DNA from 4 places in the Paenibacillus sp. Lou8.1 genome. Region 1 is predicted to be linked to each of the others. Evidence: predicted binding sites of a transcription regulator. Region 1 holds the regulator's gene; each other region holds the start of a gene.
What was found. Region 1 encodes Rex, which represses fermentation and respiration genes when NADH is low (regulators of the CRP and FNR family bind a similar motif). Its sites were predicted from a motif close to TTGTGAAATATTTCACAA; they were not measured.
Positions count from the first base shown of each region.

Region 1 (7,718 bases):
ATATTCTCGTTGCTGTCCACCCTCACGCTTACCACCAATTACGTCGATCTCGTCAATAAAAATAATCGCATTTTCCTTCTTTTCCTTGGCTGCACGAGTACGTGCCTCCCGAAACAACTCACGGACACGACCCGCACCAACACCAACGTACATTTCAACAAATTCACTACCTGAGGCTGCAACAAATACAGAATTAGTATAGTGTGCGGCTGCTTTCGCCATCAGTGTTTTCCCTGTTCCCGGAGGACCTGTGAGCAGAACACCTTTTAATGGACGGATACCAAACTTAGAAATTTCATCATGTCGATTCAAAAAGTCCAGGGCCTCACGCAACTCCTGTTTAGCGCTTTCCTGCCCACCGATTTCCTCAAAAGTCAGCTTGTCCGGACCATTTTTTTTGCGTTTACGTTCTTGCCCAGCACCTACGGCCAAGCCACCACGTGCATGCATGAGCATTAACAAGCCGCTGAGCATCACGCCAGCAACTAGAAGAGGGATAATATTCACCCCAATAAAAACGAGAAATATAATAGTCACCGGCACTATGCCGATTAATGTTTCCTTGATCCATCTAGGCATTAGGCCATACCCCCATTTGCTGAGATTGACGTGGCAAAACGATAAATTTGGTCGCTTTCCCTTCGCTGAGTCGGATATAGACATTGTTCGAATCCATGTCGGTATCAGCTTTGATACCCGTCTTTTTCTTTTTCATCTGCTCAACTGTAGATGAAATTTGAGTATACTTTTTATTTTCCATCGCTTCGGCTACAGGAAACATAGCCTCAGACCACCATTGATTCAGTGCTGAATTGGAACGATCTTCAATATCCAGCTTAATGGTACGGCTGCCAATGATGGTTTGTCCTTTTTGCTTAACCACATCGACTAATCCGGCCACATCCGCCTGCGGTTTGAGATCTAGTTTCAATACAACCTGATCCTGTTTAATATCTATTTGAGCGCTTGTCACGCCTGGATATTGAGAAACCAGTTTTTCCAGAGGGCTTTGCATTGTAACCTGACGGTAAATGAACCATCCCCCAAATAGCAGCAAAGCTGCCAAAACTGCCGCCACAACGATAGGAACTGCACGCAATTTCAAACAACATCCTCCTCTCAAAATGTAAAACCCAGAAGAAACGGGACGAATGTCAACAAACAACCAAATTGCATGATCTTACAGCGATCAGCAATTCTTTTTTCTATCATTTTTGTCTATCACTTATAAAATATAGTATATCATAACGTATATCTAATATCGAAGGCAATGTGTGGAGGAGTTGTGATGAGGCAAAATCTTTGGTTAAGGTGGAGGCGAGACGATGCGTGTAGGATTTGATCTTACGATCGCTGTTGCCACCGGATTTTTTTCGATTAGATTCTTACGGAGAAAATCCGGCGGCAAAGGCGAACGCTCCGCTTCTCCAGATTCAAATCTTTCACTCCGTACTGCCCGCCATAAAGATGAATTTGCCCTAGAGAGAAAATGGATTGGTAAAGATGCTTCACTGGCTTTCAGCCCATTTTACGGCATAGCAAGACTAAAAGACGTAAATACGAATTTCATCGCATTTACGTCTTTTTCTTAAGCTTTCAATTATTTACTAGTCATTCATTCCACATCTGCTAATCCTCAACCAGCTAGTTATTGGGCAAAGTATATTTTACACCCGTCGCTACCCCATCTGAGAAACGATAAAAGCTGTAGTAATGATGACTTCCATCATCGTAAAACAACTGCCACACATATTCGCCATTGAACACACTCGGCTGAAGCCTTACAATTTTTACACCTGGAAGCTGCTGCTGAATTATTGCCGTCATTTTTTGCTCATCGACTCCATTCTTCAGCAGTTCGGTGTGAACACCGCTATTATCTGCGGCAGGTACGTTAGGTTGTCCTTCCACTTTTTGAAAAGGAACCCACACCATTATATTTTCATTCTGTGCATTTTTCCCTTGAACCACCCAATATACCTGATCCCACACAGACTTCCATGTTTGAGTCGTGCTAACCAGACCACCTGATTGCTTGGCCTTAATGATAGCGGCATTTTTCTCAGCCACCTGGTCTTGAGTAACATAGGAATAATACCAGAAAATGCTGACCAGGATCAGTATTACGGCCAAAATGGCGACCGCTATCCACTTTTTCTTATTTTTCAAACCCGTGCTTCCTCTCTAAGGGGATGTGACACCTGAATTAGCGCGACAGCAGCCCTTCAAAGGCGGCTTGTGCCTCATGTTTGATGCGTTCCTCGTCCATAGTCAGGCATTCGCCGTTTTTCACAACCTGACGACCGTCTACCCATACGTGAACCACGTCTTTGGCGCTTGCTGAGTATACCGCATGGGAAATAAGATCTGTACGCGGCAAGAAATGTGCCTGATTCAGATCCAGCGCGATAAAGTCAGCCTTGTTGCCTGCTGCCAACGCTCCTACTTCTTTTAAACCAATTGACTTTGCACCGTATTCTGTTGCCAGACGCAGCGCTTCACTCGCAGGAACTGCCGTAGGGTCACCAGATACACCCTTGTGAATAAGTGCTGCCAGACGCATTTCCTCGAACATATCCAGGTTATTATTACTGGCAGGACCATCCGTTCCGAGAGAAACGGTAACCCCTGCACGCAGCAATTCAGGCACTCTTGCCACACCACTTGCCAGCTTCAAGTTGCTACCTGGGTTGTGCGAAACCGCTACACCACGTTCAGCCAGTAAAGCTATTTCTTCGTCATTCAAATGAACGCCATGGGCAACAAGCGAAGGACGGGAGAAAAAACCAAGCTTATCCAAGTGTGCAACTGGACGCAAACCGTAGTCACGTACGTTTTGCTCCACTTCGGCGATCGTCTCAGACATGTGCGTATGCAGCGGCAAATCCAGATCATGCGCAGCTTGTACGAATTTTTCAATAAACGCAGGTGGACAGGTGTATGGCGCATGCGGTGACATCATCGTTGTAATACGCCCGTCTGCTTTACCATGCCAGTTACGCGCAAAAGTTACGGCCTCAGCCAGCTTGATTCGCTGTTCTTCCTCCGAACATAGTCCAATTGCTCCACGCATCAGACTTGCACGAATACCTGACTCTTCAGCCACACGAGCCACCTCATCCATATGATCGTACATGTCCAGGAAGGTCGTTGTTCCACCTTTCAGCATTTCCAGCACAGACAACGACGTACCCCAGTACACGTCCGTAGATGTAAACTTGGCTTCCATAGGCCACATTTTTTCCTGAAGCCATACTTGAAGTGCCAAGTCATCTCCATGCCCACGCAGCAGAGACATCGCCGCATGACCATGAGTATTAATCAGACCAGGTAAAAACAAAAGCCCCTTACCATCGATCGCTTCCGTCTCTTCCTCACCCGAAGGCAAAGTCTCGCCAATGTAAGTAATGCGGCTATCTTCCACAATCATAAAACCATGGATTACCCCAGCTTCTGGTCCATTTACGGCAAAAGAGCCGTTTTTAATCATCCATTTATTCACTGTCATATTGTGTTTCTTCCTTTCCGTCCTCCAAATAATAAGCGAGGCTAAGCAAATCAGTTGTAAAGTCTGTGGCATGAATCCGAATGTTGGCCGGTGCCTTGAGAGTAGTCGGTGCAAAGTTCAGGATCGCTCCAATTCCGCTATCAATAAGCCTGTCAGCCACGTGCTGTGCTTCAAAATCAGGTACGGTAATAATCCCGATTCGAATGTTTTTTTCTTTCACAGTCGTTTCCAGTTCATCCATCGGTTGCACGACCAATGTATTGATCTTGGTCCCTACCTTATCTGGAAACGCATCAAATACCGCTACAATCTTCATATTGTCTTTTAAATAAGCGTTATAATTCGAAAGGGCTTGCCCCAGATTACCCGCTCCGACCAATACTACATTAATTTGCTGATCGATTTTCAGGATATGGCGTATTTTCTCAATTAGATAAGAAACATCATAACCGATACCCTTCCGACCAAAATCTCCAAAATAGGCGAGATCTTTACGGATTTGGGCCGGGTTTAAATCTAGCCTCTGTCCCAACTCTTGAGAAGAGACCGTAGCCACCTCCCGTTTGTGAAGTGCATTCAGATAACGTAAATATACGGGTAACCTCCGTACGACAGCCTCTGAAATTTTATCTGATTTCATACTTGCTCCCCCTAATTGTAACGAACATACTTAGTGTCCGTCCGTTATGCCTCGGTCTCCGGGGCGGATTGGAGCCATTCGGCGATGCGGGGCACCATTTGCTCCGATGGCATATGCTCCATTTTTGGTCCCGGTAACGAGTACAAAAAGTGCTTTCCGTAATAGGATTCGATCACACGCGTATCGTAAACGATAACGACCCCGTGGTCGCTCGCTGTACGAACCAACCGACCAAATCCCTGTTTGAAGCGAATGACCGCTTGTGGTACAGACAGCTTCATAAATGGATTCTTCTTCTGCTGCTGGAGCAGCTCGCTTTTTGCCTCCAGCAACGGGTGATTCGGCGGTTGAAACGGCAAGCGAACAATGGCCAGACAAGTCAGAGCCTTCCCCGGAATATCGACGCCTTCCCAGAAGCTGCTGGTTCCCAGCAATACAGAAGCTTTGGCTTCCTGAAAACGGCGGGTTAGCTTGCTGCGACTCCCACTGTCCACACCTTGTCCCAGCACAGTAATTTCGCTGGATGCTAAGGCCTCTTTGAGCGGCTCATACACTTGCCGGAGCATCCGATAGGAAGTAAACAGAACGAGCATTCTCCCCCGCGTCGCCTGAGCAGTCGCTCCTAGAGAGCTAACGAGCATATCTACAAAGTGTGCATCTCCTACACTGCCCTTCACGCTTGGGAAATCCCGTGGAATGACCAGCAACACCTGATCCCTGTAATTAAAGGGTGACGGAAGCTGCGAAGTCATCAGCCGCTCTTGATCTGCGGCCTCCTGCAAGCCGAGCTGATCGATCATGTACTGAAACGACTTATCTACCGATAAGGTAGCAGACGTCAGAATAATGCTTCTTTTTTTGTCAAAAAACATTTCTTTCAACTGGCGGCTCACATCGACGGGCACCGCATAAAATTGTAATGATTTACTGCGGAATTGCCCACTCGCTTCGAGCCAGTATACGGTTGTTTCATCATCGAGTCGCATAAAAAAGCGCAAATTTTCTCGAATCCCCGCCAGATCCTTGAGCAGACCCGTGATATCTGTAATAAGGCTATCCGCCGCATAATCGTCATGTTCTTCCTTGACGTCCAGCATCAGCTTGTCGCCCTTGCGCAAAATTTCACTCATCGTTACATATAGCTGATTTTCCAAAGCCCCCGCCTGATCCCACTTTGCAGGCTTGGCTGAAGGTTTGAGACGGGAAGAAAACTGTCCTGTTTCACCCGGTGTCGCATCGCTTCGTTCTGGCAACATGCCAAACAGCTTGTCGCTTAGCAGGTCCCAAGTTTCCTTAACCTCTAACACGAGCGGATACATCTGATCGATGGTTGAGGCCCAATCCGTCGACTTCTCGTGCCCCGATTTCGCCAACTGTTGACGAAGTGAAGGCAGTTGTCCATTCTTGCTGTCTTTGAACAGTCGCGTCAGTGTATGCACGAGTGTGAAATATTTCATATGCATACCTAGGTGCTTACCAGCTACTTCCTCCAGGTGATGGGCTTCATCAATCACCAGATGTTCATAGCTTGGCAACAACTGGTGACTAGCTTTGACGTCTGTAAACAACTTAGAGTGATTCGTAATAACAACATCCGCTATCCCTGCTTCATGGCGTGCACGATGATAATAGCATTTGCGGAACCATGGGCAAGAACGACCAAGACAGGACTCTGAATCACTCGCCACCGTTTCCCAGAAATCTCCACCACGGTTGCTCAGATTCAGTTCTTCATCATCACCGGTTTCTGTTAGCGTCAACCAGACGATCATCTGAGCAGCTGTAATTAAATCTTCCTTCGGTGTCGCGAAGTCTCTTCTGTTTATTTTATGTTCAAACTTACGCAGACACAAATAATGTCCCCGACCCTTGAAAATAGCAGCCCGGAACGGAAACGGAATCACCTTGGTCAGCATCGGAATGTCGCGCTCGCGTAATTGCTCCTGCAGGTTGATCGTATGTGTACTTACCATAACTCGCTGTCCTTTTTTCACACTGTGATACAGCGATGGGAGCAAATAGCCGAGGGACTTCCCTGTTCCTGTACCTGCTTCGATCAGCAGATGCTTGTCTTCACTCAGTGCCTGATTTACACCCTCAATCATCTGTATCTGCGCCTCGCGCTCCTCATATTGGCTCAAGGATGAACGCAAATTGTCCCGCACATCATCCATGTACTCCTCAAAGGAAACACCTGACAGTGGATTCGGGTCATCTTCTCTACGCGGAGCAGCTAGCTCCGTCCAATCTTCCACTTTTAGCGCAAGCTGACGAAAAAACTGATGTCCCTCCAGATCCTGAATAGGATCAAGCTCTTTCTCTTCACGCACCCCATCAAGAAACCATCCAAGGTCACTGTCTTCCTCTGCAAACAAATCGCTAAGCCGCTGTATCGTTATCAAAGGTAATGCTTGAAGCTCACCCAGACACTTTAAAAACACCTCAGCCGTAGCCAACGCGTCGCTGTCTGCTTGGTGAGGGCGATCATGCGCCAGCCCAAACTCAGAAGACACAAAACCCAACTGATACGAAGATAGCGATGGAAACATAATTTTCAGAAAATCCATTGTATCCAAGATTCTTCCGCTAAACGGCAAATAACCGCACCGATCCAGAGCGTTTTGCAAAAAATTAAAATCAAACGCCACATTATGACCGACCAGTACAACATCGTCCAGCATAGGCACGAGCTCCATCATCATTTCTTCAAGTGCAGGAGCATCCTTGACGTCATCGTCTGTAATTCCGGTCAACCCGGTGATAAAAGGGGGAATAGATCTGCCAGGGTTTACATAAGAGCCGTAAACACGGGAAATGCTGTTATCATGATCTATAATTGCAAGTCCGACTTGAATGATGTCATCCGCGGACTGGGTGCCTGTCGTTTCAAAATCCAATACCGCAAATTTCATTCGGGCTAATCCTTTCTTATGACACTTACAAAAATAATAACTCTGTATATTAGCATAGCAGAAGATCGCCTGTTTGGAAATTAAGACAGCCAAAAAAGACGATGCACACGCCGCCTGAGAGGTGGGCATGCATCGTCTTGCTCGGTGTCTGACAACTACATCCAGGTCATCATGGAGCTGTCGTATCGAAGCTTTTCGGTACCGGACAGACAGGCTTCCATATTGTGCAGCGGCTCGGGTAACGCAGGATCGAACTGATGTGCGAGAGCAAAACATTTTTGCGCCTCCTCTACGTCAGCCTGCTTTGCCAACAGACAGCCTAGCGCATTATAGATGACCGCCTTCAGTCCTGCCTGCTCAGTCAGGTCCAGCACCTTCTGAAAATGGCATACAGCCTCTGCTGGATCATCTAGTTGAAAATAGGCCATTCCCATATACATGCGACTCTGCCAGCTGTTCGGAAAATGCTGTAGTACCTGCTCAAATTGTTGGATCGCCTCAGGGTACATGAGTAATCGATAATACCCTTGCCCCCGATTAAAAGCTGGCAGCTCTTTTTCAGGCAGCTCCGTGTCAGACATATCGGTCTCCGCGGAAAACCCGGCCGCACGCAGGCAAACCATTTTTTCCTCAAAGGCCAGCCACTCATCCATAATTC
Region 1 covers NZ_JANAVN010000016.1:108,628-116,345, reverse strand. Annotated here, with positions in the region: gene NLX78_RS21590 (AAA family ATPase) at 1-579, opposite strand, end outside; gene NLX78_RS21585 (hypothetical protein) at 572-1,105, opposite strand; gene NLX78_RS21580 (hypothetical protein) at 1,326-1,592, shown strand; gene NLX78_RS21575 (cell wall elongation regulator TseB-like domain-containing protein) at 1,645-2,169, opposite strand; gene NLX78_RS21570 (amidohydrolase) at 2,207-3,508, opposite strand; gene NLX78_RS21565 (redox-sensing transcriptional repressor Rex) at 3,495-4,148, opposite strand; gene dinG (ATP-dependent DNA helicase DinG) at 4,193-7,060, opposite strand; gene NLX78_RS21555 (tetratricopeptide repeat protein) at 7,216-7,718, opposite strand, start outside.

Region 2 (7,718 bases), on a different contig from region 1:
TGCGAGAACGCATCGTTCGCGATTTCCCTAACCACCGAATTGTGATTATGCCGCAGACGATCCACTTTCAATCTGAACAGAAGGCTAATGAAGTCGCTGCCTTGTTCAATGCTCATCCAGATCTACATATGTTTGTGCGGGATACACGCTCCTATCAGTGGGCTAAGGACAAGCTGAACCAGTGCAGTATCACACTATGTCCTGATATGGCACACCAGCTCTGGCCATTGAAGCCGACTACGGAAACCGTGAAGGATGTATTGTATTTCCTGCGCACAGATATTGAAACGGTGGGTGGACAAAAGAAGTTCGATGATGAGGCAGATGCCGCTCACCGTCTGGACTGGGATACTTTGTTCACTCCGCTGGAAGTGAAGGGAATTGTCTATTTCCAGAAGTTTTATCGACTGGATAAGAAAATTGGTGGCCCGTTGCCTACGCGAACATTCTGGTACAAGTACACAGACCATCTCATGAATAAGGCGGTTACGCTGTTCAGCTCTTACCGAGAGGTTCGCACTTCACGGCTGCACGGTCACATTCTGGCCTGTCTGCTTGATATGCCGCATGTTGTCATTGACAACTCCTACGGCAAGAACTTGCAATATTATAATACCTGGACACAGCCGAATCCAAAGGCGCAGCTGTTTAGTGAAGCTCCAAGTGCGTTGGAGCAGCCATCTTAATAGTAAGAAAAGATACGTAGATTAATTTCAAAGGTATGATAACGGCAAAAAATCTCCTGACCACTTCATTGGTTAAGGGGGTTTTTCGTTTAAGGATATATAGAGCATCAGTATAATTGTTAATTAGATAAACCATTAAGGCAATGAATATTTAATGGCTTAAATACCGCTTCATTTTGACAATTCATTTCATGAATAGATATAATTTATGGGATAAAACTTGTAGGAATATTGGGAACTCCCTAACTTTTGCAGAATAACATGAAAGTATATTTATTTAAATGAATCGAGGCTGACGAATGAGTAATCAATCGATGGACATGCTTCTCACGAAGGATATCGTGCGTGAAGGGGAACCGATTTTGCGCACAAAGGTTGAGCCGGTATGCCTGCCGCTGTCTGAAGAGGACCTGCAACAGATGCAATGGATGCTAGATTATCTGAAAAATAGCCAAAATGAAGAGCTGGCCACTCGCTATGATCTACGCCCGGGTGTGGGGCTATCCGCGAATCAGGTAGGTCTGAACAAAAGAATGTGCGCTATTTATTATGAAGATGGGGACAAAACGGTAGAGTATGCATTGTTTAATCCGAAGCTGGTCAGTCACTCCACGTCCATGATTTATTTGGAACAGGGAGAGGGGTGCTTGTCTGTAGATCGGTACGTAGCCGGATATGTACCGCGTTACGAAAAAATTCGTATTAAGGCCACTTTACCAGACGGAACACAGGAGCTATTGACTTTCAAAGGTTATGCAGCGGTTGTCGTGCAGCATGAAATGGACCATTTGGACGGCATTATGTTCTATGACCGTATCAACCCGGAAGATCCGCACAAGTTGCCGCAGGGAGTGCATATCGAACCTTTTGTACGTAAATAGTTTAGGAATTGTAAAGTGTGGTGACTCCGTTCGCCACATTTTTAAATTTTACAAAAATATAGATATAGAGGTTACGAAGCTTTAAACTGGAAACGTGTAGATTGTGATAGAGAATGTGAAAATACATAAAAATGTAAGCGCTTATCTTATGGGAGGGATGGCATGAATCGTGGAGTACGGCTTTTGATGAATAATATGCGTATGCGGAATAAGCTGCTGTTCTCCTACGTACTGATTGTCATGATCCCGGTGCTGGTGGTGGGCGGTTGCGTTACTTTTTATTTGCGAGAGCAGGCATTGAATAGTGCAATTGCCCAGACGGTAAACAATGTGGAAAAGATCAAGAGCCAGACGGCAAATTTACTGCGTGTTCCAACGGATATTTCAAATGGGCTCATGTTCGATAAAAGGCTGAGGGAGATGGCGAACCGACGGTATCCGGGTATGGTAGAGCTGATGAATGCGTATCATCAATACAAGGATTTTAATGAGTATACTCAGCAATATAGAGAAGTTGCTACCATCCGGTTCTATTCGTACAATCCGACGCTTGTCAATAATCTGGAGTTTATTCCAGTGGACTCTAACATTGAGCGGCAGCCGTGGTTTCAGATGGCTTTGAAGGGGACGGCGATTAACTGGTTTTACATTCAGGATAAGGAAGATAATCCGGTTAATCGCCTGAGCCTGGTACGGCAAATTCCATTTCCTGAATACAATACCAAGGGAGTTCTGATGATATCGCTGAGCCAGACCGAGTTGAATCATATGCTGAGCAAGGAGCCTTTTGAAACATTGATTACGGATCGTAACGGGATTGTGGTCGCAGCTACTCGTCCACAGTCGGTGGGCCAAACGTTGAGCGATTTACATTTGGGCTTTGACGTCCAACGTGCGGGTAAGGGAATATATGAAGCGAAAATCAACGGAGTGCCCTCCAACATCATCGTGGATGAGCTGCTGCCCGCCTCCAGTGTGAGCGGATTTACGATTATTTCAGTGTTTTCGACGGAGCATATTGTACAGGGAGCCAACCGAATCAGCCTGATTGGTGCTTTATGTGTTCTTGCAGTGCTGGTTATGGCACTGATTCTAATCACCATCATTTCCTGGCTGATTACCAAACGACTACAGCGGTTGAGCTATGAGCTGGGTAAGGTAGCCGCGGGCGATTTTCATGTGGTATCGAGTGTGGAGGGAAAGGACGAGATCGGGGATTTATCCCGCCGTTTCAACTATATGGTGAGTAGTATTCGCCAACTCATGGCGCAGGTCTATGAGACGAGTGAGCACAACAACAGGCTGGAATTGGCACAAAAGGATATCAAGCTAAAAATGATGGCCAGCCAAATTAATCCGCACTTTCTGTTTAATGCGTTAGAGTCCATTCGAATGAAAGCACATCTGAATGGGGAAGCGGAAATTGCAACGACGGTGCGTTTGCTTGGCAGGCTGATGCGCCGGAATCTGGAGATTGGCAGTGGTAAAACGACGGTACTACAGGAGCTGGATATGGTGCGATCCTATTTGCAAATTCAGCAGTTCAGATTTGGAAATCGTTTGATCTATGAAGTGAATTTGGAAGAAAGCGCGACGGACATGTCGATTCCTCCCTTAATCATACAACCGCTGGTGGAAAATGCAGTCATTCATGGCCTGGAAAATAAGGAAGAGCCAGTTACCGTGAAGGTAGATATTACAATAGAACAAAGAGAGTTGAAAATTAAAGTAGAAGATGACGGGATCGGCATGGAAGCTGGGCAACTGACCCGTCTGCTAGATCGGATCAGGGGGGCGGATGAGCCGGAAGGGAGCAGTATTGGCCTGCGTAATGTACATCAACGTCTGACATTGATGTACGGCGAACGTTATGGACTGCATATTGAAAGCGCATTACAAGTAGGAACAACCGTATACTTTTCCATACCAAGGGAGGAAGAGTCAAATGTATAAAGCAATGATTGTAGATGATGAGCCTGCGATTCGTGAAGGATTGTCCTCTATTATTGACTGGGGGAATTGTGGCTTCCGTATTGTCGATACGGCAGGGAACGGACGCGAGGCTCTGGATAAGTTCGGAGAGCATCGGCCGGAGTTGGTCATTGTAGATATTCGTATGCCCGGGATGAGTGGACTGGAGGTCATACGAAGCATACGTGAAAAGAACGGAGAGCCGTTTCATTTTCTCATATTAAGCGGATATGCAGACTTTGATTATGCACGGCAAGCCTTGGGCTTCGGGGTAGATGGCTATCTACTGAAGCCAGTTGATGAGGAAGAAATGACGACAGAGTTGAAACGGGTATGGCAAAACATTGAGGACGAGAAAGAAGACGGCAAATGGGGAAGTACGCCTTCCCATGAGCGTAATTGGATCGAAGCATTATTGTTTCCGGTTCATCGAGAGCATGCTCGTAAGGCCGTAGAAGGCAGCGATTCTCTGCACAAAGCATCCGAGCAAGCTGAACATCAAAGCGGTAACGGAAAATATGGACAACAGCCCGCGTTACCAGCCTTGGACTGGAGTAGCTATCAGGTTATTCTGCTGGATTTACGTATTCCTGACTGGGATCGACAAGCTCGGCAGTCGGCAGCAAAGCAGCGGCTAACGGAATTGTGTCATGAGCAGGGCAGAGGTATCGTGTTTGAGGCTGGAATATATATGGGTCTTTTGCTTCCCGCCACGTTAAAAACGGAGAAAGATGCTGTTCAGTTACTGGCTACTTGGCGACAGGAGCTAAAGCCGTGGGCAACGGAAATTTATGTGGCTGCCGGTGATCCTGTATCCATTCTTAACGACATTCCCAGATCTTTTGAGCAGGCACTACGATTGTTAGAACGTACGTTTTTGTTCCGGGCAGAAAGAGTCATGCTTTCCGGAGACCTATACGAATTGGAGACAGTTGAGACTGAAATGAGTGGAGCGTCTGATCGTGCTACAAATGATCCCCTACGTTATGCAGAAAAGCTGTACTATGCGCTAGATATGGCTAATAGTGAAGCTGCAACCCGTGTCATTAAGGAAATGGAAGACCAATTTCCATGGATTTATCGCACAGAATCTGCAATCAAGGCGGCGTTCGCCCAAACATTCACACTGGCGTTGAACAAGTATGCAGCCGGACAGGATCACAGCAGAACCATGCTGGAGGAGCACTCCAGCTTTATAACCGATGTATATGCTTATTCCACATTGGGCGAGCTGGTGGATCACTCGCTGGAGCATGTGTTGCAATGGATTGGCCAGACTGAATCTGGTGGCAAGGGCATCATCATGAAACAAATGATTGACTTTATACATAGTCATTATGATGAAAATTTGCGACTGGAGTTACTGGCAGATATGTTCAATTACAATAGTGGCTATTTGGGCAAACTGTTCAAAAGTCATACTGGCGAGGCCTTTAATGCCTACCTGGATAAGGTGAGGATTGAGCGAGCAAGGGAATTGCTTGCACAAGGAATTAAGGTACACCAGGTGGCGGAACGCGTGGGATATGCGAATGCAGATTATTTTCATAGTAAATTTAAAAAGTATGCTGGAATGTCACCTTCCTCCTACCGTAATCGGGTTCAAAAGAACGGAGGAACAGATGGCTGTTGATAGATTCCTAGGTTTAACGCTATGAAGTCTCTCTTGCAGATGTCGGAGGTATAACCTTCGAACGAAGAGAGGCTCTTTTTTTATGGTGAAAAAATGGATAGATCAATCGAAAATGTCACATTTATTATGGAGTTTAGGGCGTTTTCATCAAATCGCCACCATTATGACACAGCTTTGACACGATGTTCACATTTTCGATTCTATTTCATTTAAATTTATTCTATATAATGGGGATAAATCTGAAGCCGGATCATGACAACCATGGTGAAGATATGGAGTGAGTCATTTTCTAAAAAGTGACCGCTGCATATGTAAGAATGTGAATACTATCACAAATGGAGAAGACTTCAGATTATAAATACTATAAATCATTGTTAAGAGAAGTGCAGGGGGGAGCAACATCATGGACGTATTGGATTTGGCACGGTTGCAGTTTGCAACCACAACGATTCTTCACTTTGTTTATGTGCCGATCTCCATTGGATTGTCGTTGTTAGTGGCAATTATGGAGACTATGTATGTTATCAAGAAAAATGACTTGTACAAAAAAATGGCTCAATTCTGGGGAACGTTTCTGCTGATTAACTTTGCACTGGGCGTCGTCACCGGGATTTTGCAAGAATTTCAGTTCGGGATGAACTGGTCGGACTTTTCCCGTTTTGTCGGTGATGTATTCGGTACGCCGCTGGCGATTGAAGCATTGCTTGCATTTTTTCTAGAATCGACGTTTATCGGATTATGGGTATTCGGTTGGGAAAGATTGTCCAAAACGGTCCATTTAATCTGTATGTGGTTGGTGTCTATCGGTACGATGTTATCGGCATTGTGGATTCTAGCTGCTAATTCATTCATGCAACGTCCCGTAGGATATGAGATTCAAAATGGACGTGCAGAAATGAAAGATTTTGCCGCTCTGCTAACGAACGAGCAACTGCTATGGGAATTTCCGCATACGCTGTTTGCTGCTTTTGCGACAGGAGCATTTCTGATCGCGGGTATCAGTGCATGGAAGCTGATGCAAAAAAAGAATATGGACTTTTTTAAACCTTCTTTCAAATTGAGCATTATTGTTGCCTTAATCAGCGCCATAGCTATTCCTTTGTTTGGTCATGGTCAGGCTCAATATTTAGTGAAAACACAACCGATGAAGATGGCTGCCAGTGAGGGCTTATGGGAAAACAGCGGTGACCCCGCTCCTTGGACAGTTATCGCATGGATTGATCCTGGAAAAAAGGAAAATACCTTTGAGATTAAAGTTCCTTTTGCTTTGAGTTTTCTATCCTATAGTAAATTTACCGGCTCTGTGCCTGGTATGAATGAGCTTCAGGCAGAATATGAGAAAACCTATGGTCCGGGAGATTATATCCCGCCAGTAAGAACCACGTTCTGGAGCTTCCGCATTATGATTGCGGCGGGATGTGGCATGATTGCACTCGCTTTATACGGAGCTTACCTGACGTTCCGTAAAAAGTTGGAGGGCTCGCATCGCTGGTTCTTCCGTCTTATGATATGGGGGATATCCCTTCCATTCATTGGGAATACTTCAGGTTGGATCATGACTGAAATAGGACGCCAACCGTGGACTGTATTTGGTCTGCTTCAAACGAAAGATTCTGTTTCGCCTACGGTTGTGGCTGGAGAAGTGTTGTTCTCGTTCATCTCATTTACCACATTGTATTTAATTTTAACAGGTGTGCTGGCGTTTTTGTTTTACCGTACGGCTCGCAAAGGTCCAGATATTGAGCCGCATCAACAAACGGTAATTCATGATCCTTTTGCTCAAGGGGGTGACACCATTGTCGCTAAATGATTTATGGTTCCTATTGATTGCTGTGCTGTTTACTGGCTTCTTTTTTCTGGAAGGCTTTGATTTTGGCGTAGGAATGGCCACAGGATTGGTGCCGCGTAATGACCAACAAAAACGTTTGATGATCAATACGATTGGTCCATTCTGGGATGCCAACGAAGTGTGGCTGATTACAGCAGCAGGTGCGATGTTTGCCGCTTTCCCACATTTTTATGCAACCATGTTCAGCGGATATTATCTGGTATTTGTCTTTATTTTGCTAGGTTTGATCTTGCGTGGAGTTTCTTTTGAGTTCCGAGGCAAGGCTGAAGGGAAATGGTGGACAGGAACGTGGGATGCCTGCATTCTGATTGGCAGCTTTCTACCGCCGATGCTGTTCGGTATGGCTTTTGCGGCTTTGGTGAAAGGTGTACCTATTCAGCAAAACATGGATTTGAAAGCTGGATTTTCCGATGTATTCAATGGATACACCGTATGGATTGGACTGACAGTGGTCGGAATGTGTCTAATGCACGGACTGACGTTTATTTCCCTGCGGACGATTGGAGAAGTACGGGATCGCGCTCGTGTGATCGCGTCCAAGTTTCTTCCGGTTTTGGGCATTTTACTCGCGGGCATGGTGGTATGGACTTATTTTGCAACGGATTTATTTGCACGTCGCGGTCCCTTTATGTATGCTGCGGTTGCGGTGGGAATTGTCGCCTATGTGCTGACAGGGTACTTCCTGAAGCAGCGCCGTG
Region 2 covers NZ_JANAVN010000008.1:197,127-204,844, forward strand. Annotated here, with positions in the region: gene NLX78_RS13440 (polysaccharide pyruvyl transferase family protein) at 1-686, shown strand, start outside; gene def (peptide deformylase) at 986-1,567, shown strand; gene NLX78_RS13450 (cache domain-containing sensor histidine kinase) at 1,730-3,520, shown strand; gene NLX78_RS13455 (response regulator transcription factor) at 3,513-5,171, shown strand; gene NLX78_RS13460 (cytochrome ubiquinol oxidase subunit I) at 5,575-6,981, shown strand; gene cydB (cytochrome d ubiquinol oxidase subunit II) at 6,968-7,718, shown strand, end outside.
Region 2: the regulator Rex is predicted to act here: its motif matches at 5,489-5,506, upstream of NLX78_RS13460 (cytochrome ubiquinol oxidase subunit I).

Region 3 (7,718 bases), on a different contig from region 1:
GAATTCAGAAAATTATGGTTTGGCGGTGAAATAAACATTAATGGATACCGCTCGTCCGCTTGCGGTCGATGCTCTCCGTCGTACCCTTCAATCAGCGGCACATAAGAAGGCATCGCGGGCAGACCTGCCTGTTTCATTTTTTCCGAATACAACTCAATCTTGCCTGAAGGCGTGGTTAAACGATCCAAATAAGTAGCCTTTGGCGTCATATCGAGCTTTACAAAAGGTGACCTCTTTAAGGCTTCCAAGGTTACACCGTTGAGATAAGGGTTCGTTGGATTATCAAGCGCACCTGCAATCATGTCCTCTTCACTTTCCGTAAAGGCAGCTTCGTCAAAGCCCATAGCCCGTCCGAGCAGGCTAAACAGCTCATAATTGCTTTTGCTTTCCCCGAGTGGAGCAATGACGGGTTCCTGCATCTGAACATAGTGATGCCAGTAGGATTTATATAGGTCTGTACCTTCAAAGGAAGACGCTGCAGGCAGCACAATATCGGCATAACGGGCCGTATCCGTAAGAAACAGGTCATGAACGACTGTGAACAAATCCTCTCGTCCAAATCCTTCAGTCACCCGTTCCGAATCGGGGGCTACAACTACGGGGTTACTGCAGTATACGAATAACGCCTTAATCGGCTGTCCCTTCTGTAGCAGCGCTTCTCCGATCCGGTTCATGTTGATCACCCGGGCATCCGGATTCTGTCGCAGATCAGGACGCGCCAGATTGGCGCCGTTAAACTTGCCATAAGCGCCATTAGAGCGTGACGCTCCCCCGCCGTGCTTCAGCCATTGTCCAGTGAGCGCAGGCAAGCATGTAACCGCACGTACGTTCATACCGCCATTATCATGATGCTGAAGCCCATTGCCGATATTGATATACGCTGCTCGCGCAGTTCCGTACATTTTCGCCAAACGGATGATATCCGCTTCCGGTACGCCGGTAATCCGCGAAACTCGCTCTGGTGTATATGTCTTAACATGCTCGCGCAGTTCCTCATGGCCTACCGTGTAGCGATGTAAAAACTCGTCGTCCGTCAGTCCCTGAGCGAACAGCACATTCATAACACCCAGCGCGAGCGCCGTATCCGTCCCCGGATATAACGGAATGAACCAATCCGCCCATTGCGCCGTCCGGTTGCGATGAACGTCAATAACGACCACCTTAGCACCTTTTTTACGTGCTTTCTCAGCCAAAACGACCTGATGCATGTTCGTGCTAATGACATTTCCACCCCACACAATAATGAGGTCTGCATCCTCCGTGTCCTCCGGGCTGGTGCCGCCCTTAAAACCCATAACGGACGCCCAGCCTTCATTCCCTGCCACGCTACATATCGTCTGATCCAGTTGGCTTGAACCCAGCGCATTAAAAAATCGGCGGTCCATTCCATCCACACTCAATACGCCCATATTGCCATAAAAGCTGTAGGGGAGAATAGATTCCGGTCCGTCCATACGTATCAGCTCCTTGAACCGACCTGTAATGGTATCGACTGCCTCCTCCCAGCTAATACGTTCAAATTTCCCTTCTCCTTTGGGGCCTATACGTTTCAACGGATAGAGCACCCGATCAGGATCATATACCCGCTCCGTCATATTGCGAACTTTGTTACAAATAGCCCCTTTGGTAATAGGATGATCCGGGTTCCCAGTCACCTTGACTATCTTTCCATTTTCCTTGTGAAGTAGGAGCCCACACGTATCCGGGCAATCTAACGGGCATACAGCTGGAAAAATACCGTCCTGCTGCTCCGTCATCCGCTGCCCCATTTGTAAGTCTTGTTGAAGCGTGGCCTCAGGAGGCGCGCTATTACGATGATCCATAGTGTTGATGCTCCTTTCCGTTACCGTTTCCAAAAATTACACTGATCTTATCATATCCACAGCTTTGGCCTATGGCAAGAGAAGGATTTCCCCACACAGCCGCTCTCCAAAATATTAAAAAAATCCGTCTGCTGCATAGAGCAAAACGGATTTTTTTTAGAATCATAATTTTTTTCGACATCCTGTTTCATCATATCTTACCGAGGGTAAAAGAGATCAAGGCATTATGGGACGAGAGCACACTCATCCTCCATGCCAAATCATGGACCACTCCCAAAAAAATCCGCCATGACAGGTTTCGTTCCCCCGGGCCTGTCATGGCGGATTTGCTTTGTTCATTGCTGTTTAAAGTACCGTAATTAAGCAGGACCACTCAACGGATTTGATGTGCAACCGAAGAAGTAGTTGGAGATTCATTCGCTGGAAGTGCGTTGGTTTGAGGCTTTTTCAAATAGGCCAACCAGTAGGCTCCAGCCACAAACAGGCTACCTCCTACTAAATTCCCCAGCCAGACCGGAATGAAGTTCATAACATAATCTGCCCACGAAAAGTGGCCTGCAAAAATAGCCGCCGGAATGAGAAACATATTGGCAACAACGTGCTGAAATCCAATAGCGACAAAGGCCATTGTTGGAAACCAAATGCCCATAATTTTGCCACCGATAGAGTCTGTGCTATATGCCAGCCATACAGCCAGTGCTACGAGCCAGTTACATCCTATACCCGATATAAAAGACTGCAAAAAGCTTTCATGTAGCTTATGTCCTGCCATATCCACCACTTTGTCCAGATAAGGGCCCGTTTCTGTCAAACCCAGCACATGCCCAAAGAAAAATGCAACGAATAACGCACCTGCAAAATTACTGAGCGTAATAATCGCCAAGTTACGAAGCAAGGCTCCTGTCTTAATCCGTCCTGCCCATCTCGCCAAAGGGACCGCCATCATATTGCCGGTCAGCAATTCTCCGCCGGCGATCAAAACTAATACCAGACCTACGGGGAACACCGCAGCTCCAATAAAGGTGGCAATGCTTCCCCATTCTTTAGGCGCACTTGCAATAACACGTATATCCAGCAAAAAACCGAGTGCAATAAATGCACCTGCCAAAAATCCCAGTACCACCGCCACAGTCCACGGGTTGTTCGCCTTGGCCACTCCTGTTTCCACCGTCTTTTCAGCAATTTGCCCCGGTTTATAGCTCGCCATATGTCCCCGCTCCTTTAATATCTTTTTACTAAAATATTCTTCTTTCATATTTTATTTAAAATCAGTGATTATGTTTGTGAAAAAAATCACTTTCTCAACTATAAAAAAAACAGCCCTTGGAAAAAGGACTGTCTTTCTGTATTATTACATCTACTGCGCTACTACGCGCTTTACATTTAGTTGTATTCTTCCTTTTCAACTGCTCTCAAGAACCAAATAACTCCACCGAGGCCTACCAGGGCCACGACTACAAGAAAAAGGATATAAAACAAATCCATAAGCTACTTACCCCCTAATCCTTATGCTACTCTATATTGTACTATAAGGATTCGTCCGTACGTCTCAGATTGTTGACAAACTTATGAACAATGTCACAGACAAATCTAATTATACAGTAACTGGGTTCCGTTCGGATATTGTAGGCAATGCTTGCAAGCCTGCTGCATTCAGGAAATTCCAAGGCTTGTTATAATGCGGCTGGAAGAAGAAATCGACAAAGGCCAACTGGTCAATGGTCATATGATTTTGAATGGCTACGGATAGTGTGTTAATGGATTGAGTCAAATCCACCTTCGACATAATTTGAGCCCCCAAAATTCTTCGTGTCTCCTGCTCATATACCACTTTCAGTAATACCTTTTCGGAGGTTGGCATAAATTCAGGCCGGTAGCTGTCCTCAATGGTTACAGCTTCTACAGTCATGCCTTCGTCCGTTGCCGCCGCTTCCGTCAAGCCTGTTCCTGCGATATTGTCTTCGTAAATTTTGATACCCGAAGTTCCTTGGGTTCCCATGTAGGCAATCGTTGGTTGTACCAGATTACGTGCTACCAGTGTACCCATACGAACTGCGTTGGTTGCCAAAGGGATATAAGCCGTTTTACCTGTCGGATTATAGCGAATTGCACAACTGTCACCTGCTGCAAACACGTCCGGGCAGCTACTTTGCATATAGTTATCCACAATGATCGCACCGTTAGGCAACATATCTACCTGACCTTTGAGCAGATCCGTTTGAGGTCGGAAACCGATGCAGAGAATAACAAGCTCTGTTTCATATTCTCCTTTAGAGGTCACGACTTTACTCACCTTACCGTTCGTACCCTCAAAACGACTCACCGTCTCGCCAAGTACCAGCTTAATGCCATGTTCCCTCAGGGAACTTTCAATCCGGTCTGTATACTCATGGTCCAAATACTTATTCAATATACGATCAGCACTGTCAATCAGCGTTACGTTTTTACCGTTCATTTGGAAAGCTTCTACCAGTTCAACACCAATGTATCCAGCCCCGACGACTGTAATGTTCTGTACGTGCTGGGCTTTCTCAATGATATCATTGGAATGATTATAGTTTTTACAGAGCAAAATATGATCAAGTTCAATGCCCTCCAGCTTTGGAATAATGGGCCATGATCCTGTGGTCACAATCAATTTATCAAATGTGTCTGTAAATTCTTCACCTGTTTGGAGATTACGTGCATGCAGCGTCTTGCCTGCCGTATCCACACTCGTTACCTCGTGAAGCATCTTGGTCACTACACCCAAGTCAGACAGTTGATCTGGAGACGAATAAAACAGGCCGTGTGGATCTTTAACGACACCACCTACATACAGGGCAATACCACAAGATAAAAATGAAATATTATCATTACGCTCGTAAACGGTAATTTCTGCATCTGGATAACATTTAGCTGTGTTGACGATAGCTGCCGTGCCTGCGTGTGTACATCCGATAACTGCTACTTTCATGTAAAATTCCTCCTTGGTGTGTGGGCATAAAATGTATAATAATTGTGAATAGTTTCACGTAAACAGCTCGTTTGCGTTTGTGATTTATTTCACTTCATGCGCTTATTATAGTGTGATATTTTTCACATTACAATAGCTTTTCGTGATATTCACAATTTGTCCACATTTAAAAAAGAAAGGATATACAAAATCAACGGTTTGCTGAAATATTTTTTTGCTCCATTCAGTTTTCCCTGTAAGCCCCCTGATTATGCCCTTGGAATCGACTTTCACATGATGCGCCCCCCTTAAACAAATGCACATGTAGAGAACAAAAAAAGGTCCGTTTCCCGGAGACACGCAGGAAATCAGACCTTTTTAAACATATACTTTGGAGTTAAGGCAAAGCTACTATAACAATTGCTCAATGGCTGCTTTCATCGCTTCTGGTGACTCCTTCGGTTCAAAACGACCCACAGGTACACCTTCACGATTCACAATGAATTTCGTGAAATTCCACTGAATTGTTCCATCTTCCTGTTCTCCAGGCTGTTGCTTTTTCAAATATTCAAACAGAGGCGCTGTATCCGGTCCGTTGACGTCCACTTTGGCGAATACCGGGAAACTAACCCCGTAATTCAGTTGGCAAAATTCAGCCGCTTCCTCGCTGCTGCCCGGCTCCTGACCGCCAAATTGGTTGCAAGGAAAGCCTAATACAACTAATCCCCGATCCTTATATTCATCATAAAGCTTTTGCAAATCCCCATATTGCGGGGTAAGTCCACATTTACTGGCGGTATTCGCAATAACCAGCACCTTACCGGTGTAAGTATCCAGAGAAACCTCCTGATTCGCTGGTGTTACGGCATTATGTGAATAAACAGACATACAGCATCCTCCTTCGTGTCGCTTGGTTTAGGTTACATAACCTATTTTAACCAAAACGTGACGGACATGCCAACATCCGCAGATCCTTTACCGTGATGCCATCACTTCGAGTCTGCGTTGTTCACGTTCGGAAGCGGACATTTTTGGGCAAGCATAACAATACCGCTGGCCTCCACCTGTCTTGTAATATTGGCAACAGGACGGTTTCATGTAGGTATTTTCACCGGGGCGGTAAGGATTGTCCAATTCAATGAGACGAACCGTAAACGGATTTCTTTTACGCCCGAATACCGCTCCCTTCAGCTCACGTGTCACATAAATATAATCTTGTTCAAAGCGCTCCACATCCTGAGGATCAGTCAACGATGGCTGTACTCTATCCTTAAAATACAGCAATGTCAACGGAAACTGTCCCCACATTTGCCCAATAGATGCGCTTCCCACTGCAGCTATTGCCTCCATTATGGGCCGCATCTGCAAACTGTAAAAGTCACGTAACACTTGCTGAGCCTGTTCGGAAGAATGGTCATCCCCATTGTTCCGCGTATTGTCCAGCTCTGTGAGGTCGATGACCTGGAGGCTAATAGAGGGATATTGACCTTCATAACAAATATGAAATCTGAGATTAGATACGGACAGATCCAAACGGCGTTCACACAGTGACACCATAAAATGCTGTGCAAACACGAGACCACGCAACTGGTTCACAAAATAAACGGCTGCGGTTAAATCGTCTTCAGCACGCAGAAGATCGCCGTAATACTCCATCACAGAACGGATCTTCTCTGGTTCAAGCCATTCGGCCACTGGTCCGGAATATACTGCATCTTCCGGCGTGACTCTCACTATTTTCCCTAGTTGCTCAAGCTGATCGTAATCCAGTGGTTTCATGGTATGTCCTCTTTAACCTCTTGCCGCTACTTGTGCTCTAGCATCACGCCGCTCAGCAACAGAACCTACGAGTTTCTTATCTTCCATATTCATTTCTTTTACTGCTTGGCTCACCGCAGGCTGTCCAGCCAAAGCATACGGAAGACAGAGCGGTACACCCGTACGAGGATCTGTTACAATATCCGCCTCGATCCCGAACACCTCACGCAGCACATCAGGGGACATAACCTCTGTTGGAGTTCCTACCGCCTCGGCCTTCCCTTTTTTGATTGCAATCATATGCTGAGCATATCGGGCGGCATGGTTTAAATCATGCACGACCATAACAATGGTGCGCTTCTCCGAAGTATTTAGATACTCTAGCAAATGCAGCACTTCCAGTTGATGTGCCATATCTAAAAATGTCGTCGGCTCATCCAGAAACAAAATATCCGTATCCTGCGCAAGCGCCATAGCAATCCAGGCACGCTGACGCTGACCGCCAGAAAGCTGATCAATCGGACGATCGTGGAACTCGCTCATTCCCGTTACTTGAATGGCCCACTCCACCATTTTGCGATCTTCCGCTTTCATGGAACCAAAACCTTTTTGATAGGGAAAACGTCCGTAAGATACCAGTTCCGTCACGGTTAATCCTTCCGGTGCAGTCGGATTTTGTGGCAAAATAGCCAACTGCTTAGCTACTTCCCGGGTGGATTGCTTATGAATGGATTTACCGTCAAGCAGAACACTGCCGCCCTTAGGATTCATGATGCGAGCCATCGTCTTCAGAATGGTGGACTTACCAGAACCATTTGCGCCCACCAAGGCTGTGATTTTCCCTTGCGGTATTTCTACGTTTAGATCTTCTACAATCAATCGATCTTCATAAGCAATATCCAGATTTGCCGTTTTCAGACGAAACATTTGGAATCATCCCTTTCCCTTATCCAATATATATAGTCACGGGCTTAACGCACGACTTTCATCAAAACTTCATTCTATCTTTATATAATAAAGATATTGATAATCATTATCAAGTGTTAACTGGTTTATTTCCTATATCATACAGTGCATATCATCCAATATTCCCTCAAAAAATTCAAAAAAAGATCACCGCTCCTCGAAGCTGTGATCTTTTTTTAAATCCGGCGAATCGCATTATGACTGTATAGAAGACAGTCCAAATGCTTCAGCCATGA
Region 3 covers NZ_JANAVN010000007.1:209,641-217,358, forward strand. Annotated here, with positions in the region: gene NLX78_RS12245 (molybdopterin-containing oxidoreductase family protein) at 1-1,823, opposite strand, end outside; gene NLX78_RS12250 (formate/nitrite transporter family protein) at 2,197-3,030, opposite strand; gene NLX78_RS12255 (FAD-dependent oxidoreductase) at 3,418-4,779, opposite strand; gene NLX78_RS12260 (glutathione peroxidase) at 5,170-5,646, opposite strand; gene NLX78_RS12265 (hypothetical protein) at 5,734-6,537, opposite strand; gene NLX78_RS12270 (ABC transporter ATP-binding protein) at 6,550-7,443, opposite strand; gene NLX78_RS12275 (LLM class flavin-dependent oxidoreductase) at 7,678-7,718, opposite strand, start outside.
Region 3: the regulator Rex is predicted to act here: its motif matches at 3,105-3,122, upstream of NLX78_RS12250 (formate/nitrite transporter family protein).

Region 4 (7,718 bases), on a different contig from region 1:
GTCGGGATTGAGAGTAGTATAAATAATAATGTCCGTTTCTCTTTCCGCTCCGTATTGATTAGCCATAGTGTTCAACACATCATACTCTTCCTGATTGAGCAGACCCGCTTCATCATAAATCAATGGCTTCATTTCTGTCGTTGCTGGTTCGCCCTTCATTTCCATAGGAACTGCCAGAAAAACAGCAAAGAACAACAAGACGGCTATAATGGCTCTATGCTTTTTCAATAGAATTCCCCTCCCATCATCAGCCAAGTGATTAATCTTAATGAGAAGAGAGTAATGCCGAAAATTCCTGCAAACCAAGCTGTCACTTTGAACTTGCTGATCGGAGGCTTACCGACTACCTTGCCCGTCTGTCCGTTCATAGCAAACGTATGCTCCAATTGATTGTAGTCATAGTGTATGACCCATACCGGGAGTAGAACATAATCCGCTTGTTTTAATGTAGTATCAATTTGCTTTTCCGTATAACTCACGGACGTATACTCCGACACCGTAGAATGAATATAAGCATCAATATATTCCTTCACTTTCTCTTTAACTCGCGGGAAGAGCTCTTCTTCGTTATAACTGTACTTCTCCGCAATATAACCTGCTAGATATGGCGTTTTAAAGGGTTTTAGCTGATCGTATGGAAAAGGCTCCAATTTATCCATCAGCTCGTCGTTCATTTTCTCCGCAGCATCAATCGGAACCTTTACATAATTCAAACGGATTTTCCGATATACATCAAAATGCTTCGTTTCCGTATATTCGTAGTCTCCGCTCGTATAGGTTCTCACTTGGGTACCTTCACCTTGAACCTCAATTTTATTATGTAATTCATATAACCAGAAGGGCACATACATCCCGGTTATTCCCTTGATTCGGTCTGCCATCATGAACCGGTTCGGCGTCAGACGGCCGTTCTTGCACCATTTTTTGAAAGCAACTATGGCCTCTTCCTTACTGATTGAAAAAGGAATAACCTGCGCCGGAGCCAGCTTCCCGGTCAGTCGGTCTCCAAGAACCACGGCAGAGCCACAAAAACTGCACACCGTTGCACTCGTCTCCACTTCGGTCATAATCACTGCTCCGCAGTTATTACAATGATACTCATGGGCCTCATCTTCTGAAAAAATACGATTTATCAGAGGATCAGGAATAGATTCGATATTATCCTCTCTTCCGCAACTATGACAGGATAACATCCCTGTCTCACCGTCAAAGACCATGCCGCTGCCGCAGTTGGGGCATTTGTATTCGATAACCGGCATCTGCTCACCTCTTCATGTAGATACTGTTATGATTCCTTATAAAGAATCCAGGTCGTCCTTCGTTCCTGCCCGAAGCTCGGCTATAGCCATCGCTTCATCATACGCTCTGTTCACCTGCTCTTCCATGACCTCAAAAGCAGAATTCTTGCTGCCCATAGAGTTCAAGGCTTGCTGTGCTTTGGCAACCGCCATCTTCCCTTTAAGTTCAGCGTGCCGCGCTTCTAGTTGCTCCATATCGGACACCAACTTCTCCTGCATTTGTTTCATATTTACGGCGTTTGTCGAAGCTAAATCATAGGATGTTTGTAATTGTTCCAATTTCTCCGCCTGCAAACCTTTTCTCTCCAGAAACTTTCGAGCTTCCTCTTCATTACCAGCTTCCACAGACTTACTGGCATAATGCTGGAGCTTTTTGATCTCGGCTTTGCATTCATCCAGTGCTCTTTTCGTCCTTCTCTCATCAGCCAACACTGAAGCCGTCTCCGCTTTCACCTTGCCTAGATCACTGTTCAAATTCCGCATATAATCGTCAATGGTTTTCTCCGAATCTCCCACCTTATCCATTAAGGCGTTAACATTCATTTTCATAATATCCCTAAACCTTGACAAAATCCCCATGATGACCTCCTTCGAAAGGACTACATTCAACCATATCATACATCAAATCCGGTAAAAAATGTTCATCATAGCTCTATATACTGGCCCATTGATCACTTTCAGATGTGTGTTCGTTTTATTATAAAAGCAAAGGGTCCAAAAACCCGCGACAGATTTTTGAACCCTTCTATTTATTGTTCCTGATTATAGTTCTTCATAGGACTTGGGGTCCTGTCCCCATATCCGTCCATCCTCACTGCTAAATGCCGAAATCACGTTCATTTCCTCTGGAGACAACTCAAAGTCAAAAATATCTAGATTCTCCGTTTGGTGTTTTAAAGAAGAGGCCTTAGGGATCGGGATTGCTCCAAGTTGGATATGCCAACGTAAAATCGCTTGTGTAGTCGTTTTATTATGAGCAGAAGCAATTTTCCCAATCTCTTCATTCTCCAGCATGCTGTGACCGCGCCCCAAGGGGCTCCATGATTCCGTCACGATGCCCTGTTCAGCATCTTTTGCACGCTGATGTTCCTGATTAAATAATGGATGCAATTCAACTTGATTTAAGCTCGGCGTGACACCTGTTTCCCGAATTAAACGTTCATTATGCTCGGGCAAGAAATTGCAGACCCCAATGGAACGGATATAGCCCCTTTTCTTCGCCTCAATTAACGCCTGCCAGGCTTCAACATATCGATCAATTTGGGGATTCGGCCAATGGATCAGATAAAGATCATAATAGTCCAGGCCTCCTCTATATAATGACTCTTCGATCGTTACAATGGCCTCTTGGTAAGCATGTCGGCGACCCGGTAGTTTGGAGCAAATCAACAATTCCTCTCTGGGCACAGAGCTCTGCTGGACCGCTTTCCCGACAGCACCCTCATTTTCATAGTTGAACGCTGTGTCGATCAGACGGTAACCTGCATCAATCGCGCCGGTAATCGCCTTGACTCCATCTGCACCCTTAATTCCAGCAGTCCCAAATCCAATGACGGGCACTTTAATGCCATCATTCAATACCTTCTCCGGAATTTGTTGGTTCATAATTACAGCCTCCTTTACTATTCTCATATAACATAACACCTCTTCAAAGCTCCGGCAAAATATAGCAATCCATTCCGTTCTCTGTATATGTATATACCCACTAGCTCGTAACTTCCCTACCAAGTTCTCTGTGTGCTAAATCAAAAAGCGCCTGATCCCCATTGAAATCATACCTGAAGTCAAGGGGGCAGGCACTTGTACCACTACCAAATCATATATTCCACTTCATGCTTGATGGCTTGGTTGTCCAACACAAAGTTGAAGTGTCTGTATTTTTATTTCAAGCCATTCCATACCCAGTTCTCTACCTCTGGTAGGTCAATACCCTCTTCGCGAATGAATTGATGATGTTTCTTAATCGTAGCATCCATTTCATCCACAATGTTGGTGTACTTCCCAGCGTCAGGTAAGTTGAGAGCAGCTTCCTTCACTAAGTCAAAACGATCCATTTGATTCAATACACGCATATCAAATGGTGTCGTAATATCGCCATTCTCACGGTATCCATGTACATGCAAGTTATGATTATGACGATCAAAGAACAGATCTTTGATCAGACCTTCGTAACCATGGAAAGCGAAAACAACGGGTTTGTCTTTTGTGAAAAAATGATCAAACTCAGCGTCGGATAATCCACGCGGGTCTAGTTTTTGACTTCTCAGTTTCAGCAAATCTACCACGTTGATGTACCGAATCTTCAAGTCAGGCAGTTTTTCATGCAAAATAGAAATTGCAGCTAAACTTTCAATCGTTGGCTCTGTACCAGCAGAAGCAATGACAAGGTCAGGTTCTCCACCTTGATCTGTACTTGCCCAGTCAATGATCTTCAACCCTTTATCCACCAATTCTTTCGCTTCATCAGCAGTAAACCATTGTGGACGTGGGTGTTTAGACGAAACAATCAAATTGATCTTTTGACGGTCGTTTAAAATGGTGTCGAAAACAGCCAACAATGAATTGGCATCCGCTGGCAGATACTCCCGAATAAATTCTGGTTTTTTGTCAGCCAAATGACCTAACAAACCTGGATCTTGGTGTGTATACCCATTATGATCCTGTTGGAACACCGTTGAAGTTGCTACGACATTCAATGATGGGATATCTGCACGCCATCCTTGATCCGTTGCTTTACGCAGCCACTTAAAGTGCTGGGTGATCATCGAGTCAACCACACGCAGGAAGGCTTCGTAACTTGCAAAGAAACCATGGCGACCTGTTAATACATAACCTTCCAGCAATCCTTCAGCTTGGTGTTCGGATAATTGAGAATCAATTACGCGGCCATAGGATGATAAGAATTCATCATTAGGTTCAATAATTTGGTCCATCCATTGGCGTTTGGTTACTTCAAAAACAGGAGCCAAGCGATTAGACATCGTTTCATCCGGTCCGAAGATTCTGAAATTACGATTTTCTTCATTTAAAAGAACCACATCTTTAACGTATTTCCCTAAAACCGACATATCTTGCGCAATCACTTTACCAGGTACGGAATTATCCAGCGTATAGTTACGGAAATCCGGTAATTTCAAGTCTTTAATGAGGTTACCCGCATTCGCAACAGGGTTCATTCCCATGCGTTTATCGCCTGTAGGCAAAATTTCAGCAAGCTCAGGGTTTAAACGACCGTTTTCGTCGAACAATTCCTCTGGTCTATAGCTATTCAGCCATTCTAACAAAGCAGGTGCGTGCTGCATATTTTTTTGATCAACCGGAATTGGAACCTGATGGGCACGGAATGAATTTTCATTCGGCACGTTGTCCCATTCCTTCGGACCCGTCCAGCCTTTAGGTGAACGGAATACAATCATCGGCCACGCCGGACGAGTAAGGTCATTATTTTCACGCGCATTCTTTTGAATAGCTTCAATCTTCTCGACAGCCGTATCCAATACTTTCGCCATTTCTGGATGCATGTGATCCGGATTTTCACCTTCAACAAAGAACGGCTCCCAACCCAAACCTTTAAAGTATGAGGTCAATTCTTCTTTCGATTGACGAGACATAATCGTTGGGTTACTAATCTTAAAACCATTCAAGTGCAAGATTGGTAGTACTGCACCATCCGTGATGGGGTTGATAAATCGGTTAGAAAACCACGAAGCGGCTAATGGGCCTGTTTCAGCTTCACCATCACCAATAACAACAGCCGAGATCAGATCAGGATTATCCAGAATGGCACCTACACCATGAGAAAGGGAGTAGCCTAATTCTCCACCTTCATGGATAGATCCAGGTGTTTCAGGAGCAGCATGTGAAGCAATACCGCCAGGGAAAGAGAATTGTTTGAACAATTTCTTCATCCCTGAGATATCTTGTGTAATTTGCGGATAGATTTCAGTGTAGCTTCCATCCAGATAAGAATTTGAAACCATAACCTGGCCGCCGTGACCAGGACCTTCAATGTAAAGCATGCTCAAATCATATTTATTAATAACACGATTTAGATGTGCATAAATAAAGTTTTGGCCCGGAATTGTGCCCCAGTGTCCAATAGGCTTAACCTTCACATCTGAATCTTTTAAAGGCTCTCTCAACAAAGGATTATCTTTTAAATACAGCTGACCTACCGAAATGTAGTTCGTTGCACGCCAATATGCATCAAGTTTTTCTAAATATGTTTTAGATGAATAATCTGCTAACACGGGTGATAACGACATGGTGTCCACTCCCTAAGTAGTTTTGTTTGTAATTTATTTCCGGAAATTTCATCTACATGTCCATCATAACGCTACGCTGACTAAATTCAACCTTTTTCACAAGTGATACGGTCCAATTTTGTGAAATTTTGAACATACTATGAAATATAAATTAAAAAGACAGTAAAAAAGCTCTTACATTAAAATATATAGAATTATTAACCAATAAAATTTGCAATAACGAGACAAACGCAGACTCCAATCCTTTTCTCAAAAACATAAAAAAAAGACCGGAGAATTCTCCAGTCTTATCATTAGTGAACCGATACAAAGGTATTAAATTTCAAATATTTGTAATGAAATCGCATATGAGAAAACTCAAATGGCGTACCGTTATCTAAAAAGAACACACCTTCCATAATACCTACAGGCTCATTTTCATTTAAATGTAGCAGCTTTTGATCATTCTCTTGAGACGGTTCTGCAAAAATGGATAAAAAAGATTTGGTGACAGCCAAGTTCCGCGAGTCTTCCAAATAATTAAAAATGGATCCCTCGATAATTGTCTGATTTAAATTCTGGACAATTTTAATAGGGATATAGCCCGTTTCAATCATAAAAGGATCATCATCAAACAGACGTAAGCGGACAATTTTGTAAACAAAATCATGAGTCTCCAAGAACAAATCGCGCTGTAATTCTTCTGTTGGCGGAATGACCTCAAAACTTAGTACTTTGATTTTCGGCTTTTTACCATGCATTTGAAAATTATCAGTGACCCCTAGATTAGAGCCTTCGTAGTTAAAGATAGATTCATTTCTTATGTATAATGGATTAATAAATGTCCCGGAACCTTGTTTTTTGAAAATGATTCCGACATTCTCCATTTTAGTCAGAGCACGTTTAATTGAACTACGACTAACCTGGTAAGTCTCACTAAGACTACGTTCATCTGGCAATCTCATATCTGCAAACTTTCCAGCAAAAATTTTCATCTTGAGATCGTCAATAATTTGCTTATAGACAAATTGTGTCATATAGTACTCCTCTTTCAGGTCTTCTATAACTCTATATAGTTTACCATAACTTCCCCATTTCATCTCATGTTTGTTTCTGTATGCTGAGTGGGCTTTCAGCGGATAGGAAGCACCTCGCTTTTACTTTACATCTCTATGCATAATACCATGATTACACATACATAACACCACTGAACGTACCTGCAAAACAGCAGAAGATACAGAACCCCCACCTTAATATCGGTAATAAGACCAAGCCTGTTTCGAACCTAGAGGGATGTTTGACTAGACCAGGCTAAAATCCTTGAATACATTGTTATTATTTATCTTGTTCAAGCGTTTTCTAATAAGAATGGTGGGGGGGAGATCATATTGGCTATCCGCTACAGCATCATCATTCCAACCTATAATCGAGCCCAGCAATTGTTGCTTACACTCGCTTCATTTGAGACACAAACCTATCCAAAGCAACTATTCGAAGTCATTGTAGCTGATGACGGTTCTACAGACGGAACAAAAGAAATGGTCGAAGGCTTCAAAGCATCCTATCCTCTTATCTATGTGTCACATCAGGAACAACGCGGTCGATCTGCCGTTCGAAATTTGGGACTGCGCCGTGCAAAAGGGCTGTACATCATCTTCTGCGACGCTGACTTTGTAGTGTTACCGGAATTCATTAGGATCGCGAGCCGTTATCACCGTAAATATCCCAAGTCCGTGCTTTCAGGCATTCCTCACTCGTGGGACGATGCTTTTACCCACTATTACCCTGACTTTTCCCCTGAAGAAAAAGAACAATGTCGCAACATACTTACGCAGTCCAACTTATGGAATGCTGACTATGAAGCAGCGAACGAAATTACTCCGATCATAACCCCTGAAGATATCCTTCATCAAACGGGTGCACTGTCTAAAGTAGTTAGTCCCACAAGGGTTCCTCCCAATACGCAGAAACAATTTGCCTCAACGGACGTAGCCCCCTGGATGCTGCTGGTTACTCGTTGTGTGGCCATTAGACGCAGTCACTTGATTCGTATTGGAGGTTTCAATGAACGGTTTGTGCTCTATGGACTCGAGGACTGGGACCTTGGCTATAGACTGCATCGCTTGAAAATCCCTTTTTATTGCATCAAAGAGGTGGTCGGATATCATCAGGAACA
Region 4 covers NZ_JANAVN010000022.1:23,909-31,626, forward strand. Annotated here, with positions in the region: gene NLX78_RS24580 (TPM domain-containing protein) at 1-228, opposite strand, end outside; gene NLX78_RS24585 (TFIIB-type zinc ribbon-containing protein) at 225-1,259, opposite strand; gene NLX78_RS24590 (PspA/IM30 family protein) at 1,296-1,877, opposite strand; gene NLX78_RS24595 (aldo/keto reductase) at 2,061-2,903, opposite strand; gene NLX78_RS24600 (phosphoketolase family protein) at 3,179-5,563, opposite strand; gene NLX78_RS24605 (GntR family transcriptional regulator) at 5,857-6,579, opposite strand; gene NLX78_RS24610 (glycosyltransferase family 2 protein) at 6,931-7,718, shown strand, end outside.
Region 4: the regulator Rex is predicted to act here: its motif matches at 5,682-5,699, upstream of NLX78_RS24600 (phosphoketolase family protein).